2 regions of the Furfurilactobacillus curtus genome follow, and region 2 is predicted to be linked to the other one. Evidence: predicted binding sites of a transcription regulator. Region 2 holds the regulator's gene; the other holds the start of a gene.

Region 1 (3,524 bases), 240 kb from region 2:
CGGCTTTAAAAAAGGGGTCTTCACCCAATTTATTTATGCTGGTCTGCAGACCACGGTTTGGTCTTTCACGATTCGGTTAGCGTTGAACATTAACCCCAAGATCACTGATAGCGCGGCCTCAACCTTCATGATTTACTCGTATATTGCTTGGTTCATGGGAAAACTAATCGCCAACTACTTTATGAGTAAGTATTCAATTACCGGAACCTTAGTCACCTATTCGTTGCTCGGGGTTTTATCCTTAATTGTTACTTTCACGGTTCCAAATATGATTGCAGTCTACGCTGCCATCATGACCAGCTTTTTCTTTGGTCCTGAATGGCCGACAATCTATACCCACACGTTAGATCAAGTTCACGAAAAGCAACATACAGAAACAGCCGGTGCCGTAATCGTAATGGCGCTGATCGGTGGCGCAATTGTTCCAGCTATTCAAGGTATCGTTTCTGATCTGTCGGGATCCATGCAATTTTCATTTGTCGTGCCAGCACTATGTTATTTATACATTACTTTATATTTCTATTTTGAATATCGTTACGAAAAGGCGCATCCACAAACAGTGCAGGAACACTGATGAACAAAACTACTTTTTAATTTCATTTCTAATTATGAAAAATCGGATGTGGTTTGTTCAAAAAATAATGAAGCGCCTGAAATCCACCTAGTGCACTACTTTTATGGTAGGCTTGTTCTAATACATCAGGAGGCTTGTGCCATGGTTCAACGTCAAACATTAATTTCTTTTATTCAACCCCCGGTTAGTTTGTCTAGTTCAAACATGCCAAACTATGTGGATGGTACGTACGACTTATTGGTAACTTTAGCCGATCATGATCATTGGGATGAAGCAGCTATTGCCGCGCTAGCCAAACAGATTGCGCATCAAGTTAACGATACCAATCTCACAACTCAATTTGACACGTGGCGTGCTGCTAGCGTTCAGACTGGCAGCCCCTTGTTCTCGCAACTATTCGCGGCTAGTACCCTTTCCGCTGCTGATAAATTAGGGCACGTCTTGACCACGCTTGGGGCTCACTTAAGCCAAACCACAGGCGATTTAATCTTGGATCGTGACTTTGCTGAACAGTTGGCACCCAACGACGCTTTTTGGGATCAATTAGCGCAAACGGTTCGTACGGCGTTTCCTAATGGATTAGCACTAGATGATTCAAATACGCGAATCGTACATCAACTGCGTTATTACATCGATGCGCATAATGTGGCCTATATTCGACAAAATTTTCAACAAACTGGTCAAACTGACTTAGAGGCACTGATTAATTTTGATCGAGATGCGCGACGACACGGTCAAGCTAGTAGTCAAGCAAGTTCATCACGACTACACAATAAGGTGCCTGAAATGTTAGCCCGCGGTGTTTTACCGGCGTTGCCTACCGCTAACTTTAAACGTTTAGTCAACTTTCACAGTGAATTCATCATTACGCCAGTTCCCATCCCAACTTTTTTGGTTATTCCATTGGCACAATTAGCGACCGTCACTGACGTTCCCAATTATGTTCGTAACTTAACGATTGAGGAGCGAAACGCCATCATCAATGGTGCCTCATTTAATTATGCGGACCGTAATGATTACGGGCAAACTGATAGTATCCATGAACTATTTGACGTTCACTATGGTGACAATGATCCAATGGTTCGTCGTTTAGCCATGAAGCCTTACACTGCTCCGCGTAGTGAACCTGCTGCAATCACGCTATTACAACAGCAATACGATGCCGCCGTTGAACAATCCAACAATTAAATCACCATCCCAAGCATTTCACCGCTTTGTCATACTCATTGACGAAGCGGATTTTTTTGCTGTTTATATTTTTAAGACAGTCCCCCCTTGACAAAGGGGAACATACGTTTGTATCATCAAGACATACTTATGTCGAAGTGAGGTGATCTTAATGTACGAAACGTATGATTACGATGATCAAAACGAGCCCCACGGCGTCTTCTTTTTGATTGACAACAAATCCTTTTATGCCAGTGTTGAAGCTTCTATGCGTGATTTAGACCCTTTGATCACGTGCTTAGTGGTTATGAGTGAGCAGGCTAACACAAATGGCGGGTTGATTTTGGCAACTTCTCCGGAAGCTAAACGCCGCTATGGGCTAAAGGCCAATGTTTCTCGCCAACGGGATTTACCGCAAGATGAAGACATTCTCGTCGTTCCCCCGCGAATGAATTTATACATCAAACGTAATTTACAAATCAATAATATTTATCGACGCTTTGTAGCTGATGAGGATTTGTGGCCCTATTCCATTGATGAATCAATTTTAGATTTAACCCACTCTTGGCGTTTATTTGGTGACCAACCCTTGGCGGTCGCTCATATGATCCAAGATACTATTCGGCGCGAACTGGGACTTTATGTGACTGTTGGGATCGGTGAAAACCCGATTCAAGCCAAATTAGCCCTAGACCTGTATGCCAAACACGCGCCTGATCTAATTGGTGAAATTCGATATCAGACAGTTCCTGAAAAAATTTGGCCGATCACTAAACTTGACGCTGTTTGGAGCATTGGCAGGCGCACTGCACAACACCTTAAGCGAATGGACATTCATTCCATGGTCGAGCTTGCTCATTACAATCCTTATGCCTTAAAGGCTGAACTAGGGATGATCGGAACACAATTGTTTGCCTTGTCTTGGGGAATCGATCGATCACAATTACGGCAACTTGTCCCTGTCCATGAAGCCAGTATCGGCAACTCCCAGGTTCTCCCACGTGACTATAATAATCAGTATGAAATCGAAACCGTCATTAAAGAAATCGGTGAACAAGTAGGGGCACGGTTACGCCACCATCACCAGCTCGCTGGTTGCATCACCCTTAGCGTCGGTTTTTCTTATGCAGCTAGTAAAACGGATGGACGTGACGGTTTTCACCAAGCGATTCGGATTGAACCAACCGACCATAATCAGTCATTGGTCGCGGCGTTATTAACCGCATTTCACAATCACTGGGCAGGACAAACGATTCGTAATGTTGCGGTTTATACCAGCAGCTTACGTCCAAACACTGGCCAACAGCTTGATTTGTTTGTCGATCCTCAGCGTCAACAAAAAAATGAACAGTTTGAAGCCATGGTAGATTATCTGCGTGAACGTTTTGGATTTCGGTCCGCAATCTTTGCCCGCAGCACGTTACCTGGTGGAACAGCGATTAATCGTACGACACTGGTAGGTGGCCATAATGGAGGGAATGCTTATGACTAATGATCTCAACCTTATCTGTAACCGTATTGACGCCCTATTTGTCCGTGCACCACGGGTTCGCTACTGGTTGCTTATCGTCGATGATGCTTATGATCAAACTTACAATTTCTTTTTTGAATCACGCCAAAAAGCGCATCGTACCCGATCTACACCATTGCATACAATCGAACGGCATGATTTAGGCTACCTAGAAACCATCATCAATGGTGTTCAACAACATACGCAACTTACGCAACATTTTAAAGGTTTTACTGGTCAGCGCTGGCCACGTTCCCAGCGAATTATTCAACG
Region 2 (3,524 bases):
CGTCATCAACAGACCAAACACACCCCAAAAATAAAGGCGCCGTTCCTGCTTAAAATACCAAGCTAATTTCCTAAAAATTGACAAAGTGATCCCTACTTTCTTAACGACCAGGGTGAAATCATTCTGGGCTAGGCTCAGACAACAGGCTTGTGTAACTAGACAAAGACCTCAAGGTGAAACAAGCCGGGTGGTGTCGAGCACTAGCTGAGACTTAACTGTTGGCGATCTGGGCCAACTGGTAAGTCTGGGCTAGGCACAGACAACAGGCTTGTGTAACTAGACAAAGGCCTCAAGGTGAAACAAGCTGGGTGGTGTCGAGCACTAGCTGAGACTTAACTGTTGGCGATCTGGGCCAACTGGTAAGACTGGGCTAGGCGCAGACAACAGGCTTGTGTAACTAGACAAAAAAACGGACAGAAATTAATCCGCCCGTTTAATCAATTACAATAACATTAACTCTTACGTGACTGTGCCTGCATCGTTGCTAGCATCTGCTTCAGCTTCTTTTCAGAAGGCTTCTGCCCCATTTGTAGCATCATACTGCGCAACATGTCTTCAGTAATCGGAGGATTGTTCTTCAGGTAGTTTTGCATATAACGGCGTGCAAAGAAAAAGCCGCCAATTACACCGGCGATCGCGGCAATAATCACGATCAAAATCCATAACCCTGTTGACATCAAGATACCCCCCTTTACAATAATGATTTACATCAAACTATATTACACAAGTAAGGACCGCTTGAAAACCCTTTACCTATAAAAAGATCTTAAATTAATCATCACGGAGTCCTTTATCTCGTTGAACCTTTTTAACTTTTTCAGGGGTCACTTCATTGCCTTCATCGTCAAACACCTGTAACATTTCGACTTGTGACTTAAACGCTTTTCTAAAGTTGGCAAGAAATTCTTGACGTAATTTCTTTTGTTCGGTTTTTTCAGCGTCAGACAGTCCTTCACTTTTCTCTTTGTGGGCTAGTTCGTTAATTCGTGCTCGCAGTTTTTCTGCATCCATTGATGGTCTCCTTTACGAGTGGATCGGAACATCCACCTTCAACTTTTAAAATACATTATACGCTTGGTTTCTACAATTCCCAAAAGATTCGCTGCCGACCGAACATTTGTTTGACCCAACGTTTTTCATGTGCTAAATTTGATGTATCAGCAAGTGTTGAGGGGATCAAACTTCCTACCCACCTTGGGTTTAATCAGCAACGTCGTGCTAGGACTGAATGTTCGTAAAAAATCCAATGAGGTATCAGAAATGTCTAAGAATGCAGAAACTAAACAAATGGCGGTCCTTCGTTTCATCTACGATCGGGTCAGCGAGAAAGGCTATCCGCCGACCGTCCGTGAGATTGGCGAGGCCGTTGACCTATCCTCAACTTCAACGGTTCACGGTCATATCGATCGCTTACAAAAAAAAGGGCTACTCGTCAAAGATCCCACTAAACCTAGAGCCATTGAACTAACCGATGATGGGTTAATCGCACTTGGTGTCTCAACGACGCCTAATGAAATTCCGTTGCTTGGTGTTGTCGCTGCTGGTGAACCAATTTTAGCGGTTCAAGAAGCGACTGACTTCTTCCCGATCCCGCCAGAATTATCTGACTACGATGGTGATCTTTTCATGTTAACAATCCGCGGGGATAGCATGATCAACATGGGCATCTTAACTGGCGATCGAGTAATTGTTCGTCGCCAGCAAAATGCAGATAATGGTGATATCGTCATTGCCATGACCGACGAAAATGAAGCTACTTGCAAACGCTTCTTCAAGGAATCGGACCATTACCGGCTTCAACCTGAAAATGATGAAATGGCGCCGATTATTTTAAACAATGTGACGATCTTAGGCAAGGTTGTCGGTCTATACCGAGATGCAATCTATTAGTTCGCCTTATTTCTAAAATTGAGCCAAACAAAAATCCTTCCGCGTATGGAAGGATTTTTGTTTCCTTGTCATTTAAAACGCCGCTCGCTTACTGAATATCACCCGTATAACTCGTGTGCGGTAAATCGTTAAAATCTAGCGTCTTAATGGCCATCGCATCCGTTGTATAAGTTGTTGCACCTTGAATCAACATTAAATTGACAAGCCCTGACTTTTCATGTAGCAGCACAACTGGCTTCCCCTGGGCCACCGCATAGCCAATTTCAAATGCGGTCCCACTGTCGACAGAATCATCGGTAAAGTCTGCAACGGCGACAACCATATCTGCAGCATTGAGGTGGTTTAAATCATGCTGATACGCCGTTGTTTGCCACTCCTCACTTCCAAATGTTAAATCTGGAAATTGTGATAAGCGTGGACTAAAAACATCGCCAACGGTTTTATTATCAGCAAGTGCTTGCTCAACTCGCTTAACCCGGTCGATTTGTTCTTCATCAAAAAATGGGCTCGCTAAATAAATTGATTTCAATGTGTTGCCTCCTAAAATTAGTATAGTCATTGTACCAAAAGACGAACATAAGCGTAAACTAAAACTTTATCGTTTTTTATTTTTACCTAATTAAAAATAATTTGTGTTAATTAAACCAAATATCGTTCTAATTCAAGAACATTATAGTTAGTAACCGCTCCTTTTAAAATGCAATAAACTGGTTGCCTAACCAGGCACACTAATCCTGTTTGTAAAAAGTTCACTTTTTACTTAAGGAGGAACATGTTAAAATGATTTCAGCAAAAGTTACGGAAAGAGGATTTGGCATGATTTATTTAACAGTTTTCGGTGGCATTGCCTTAATTTTGGCAATTTTTTATTTGCTCAATTCCGTCCAGAGTTATCACACTTGGCGGTTTGCCACTTTTTTAGTGGTTATTTTTGCTCTAGCTACCGGGTATGGTGCGATTCATTTACCAGCGCAGCACCGTGAAGCGCAACAGCAAGCAAAAAAAGCTGCCGCTTCACAGAAAAAAACCAGTTCGCAAACGAAGGCAGCCCAACAGTCCTCATTAACCAAGGCTGCCTCAACGTTTAATCCAACTGGGACTGTAATTAACGGTGAAACAGAGTCACAAAAAAGCGCTGCCCGTTCTAACGCTGAACAGCAGATGACCAAGCAACTTGGAACGGCTTTCGCCAATTTTGGGAAAGTAACTTTTGCGGCTGATAGTAAAACATATACAATCACGCCAACTAATGCTGATACGGTTAAGGCATTAGAAGCGTTGGAAGCAACACCAAGCCAAGCTGAACAAGCCCAATGGCCAACGCTAACAGAGAATTTCAGAAAATCATCGGCCAACGTTAGCAAGTCGCTGCAAGCTGATTACACAATCACCTTGGTTAGCCCGGACCAAAACGGTAAAGTTCTCTACAGTGCCAAAAATGGACAGACTGTCACAGATTTTACAAAGTAAAAATGGCTAGATTTAACTTAAGCCTAAAAAATGAGCTAATTCCTTATACAGCTGGAATTAGCTCATTTTTTCATTGAATCGCGGAATTCAAGATTGTGTTTAGGATTAGTTTTGTTCACGATATTGTCGCTGTTCTTCTTTGACCCCTGCCAATACAAATCGAC

The links. Region 2 encodes LexA, which represses DNA repair genes until DNA is damaged. Its sites were predicted from a motif close to CNAACANNTGTTNG; they were not measured.
Region 1: ACYQ0Y_RS01135 (Y-family DNA polymerase) is a predicted target of LexA. The motif match lies at 1,860-1,873, and genes of this name have one in related genera.

The regions. Positions count from the first base shown of each region.
Region 1 is NZ_BAAHXU010000001.1:193,738-197,261, reverse strand. Features, by position in the region: gene fucP (L-fucose:H+ symporter permease) at 1-574, shown strand, start outside; gene ACYQ0Y_RS01140 (DUF3114 domain-containing protein) at 716-1,762, shown strand; gene ACYQ0Y_RS01135 (Y-family DNA polymerase) at 1,914-3,233, shown strand; gene ACYQ0Y_RS01130 (acetyl-CoA carboxylase) at 3,226-3,524, shown strand, end outside.
Region 2 is NZ_BAAHXU010000001.1:436,038-439,561, forward strand. Features, by position in the region: gene ACYQ0Y_RS02275 (ABC transporter ATP-binding protein) at 1-84, opposite strand, end outside; gene ACYQ0Y_RS02280 (YneF family protein) at 453-677, opposite strand; gene ACYQ0Y_RS02285 (DUF896 domain-containing protein) at 772-1,011, opposite strand; gene lexA (transcriptional repressor LexA) at 1,261-1,890, shown strand; gene ACYQ0Y_RS02295 (nucleoside 2-deoxyribosyltransferase) at 1,979-2,419, opposite strand; gene ACYQ0Y_RS02300 (hypothetical protein) at 2,707-3,360, shown strand; gene ACYQ0Y_RS02305 (hydroxymethylglutaryl-CoA synthase) at 3,466-3,524, opposite strand, start outside.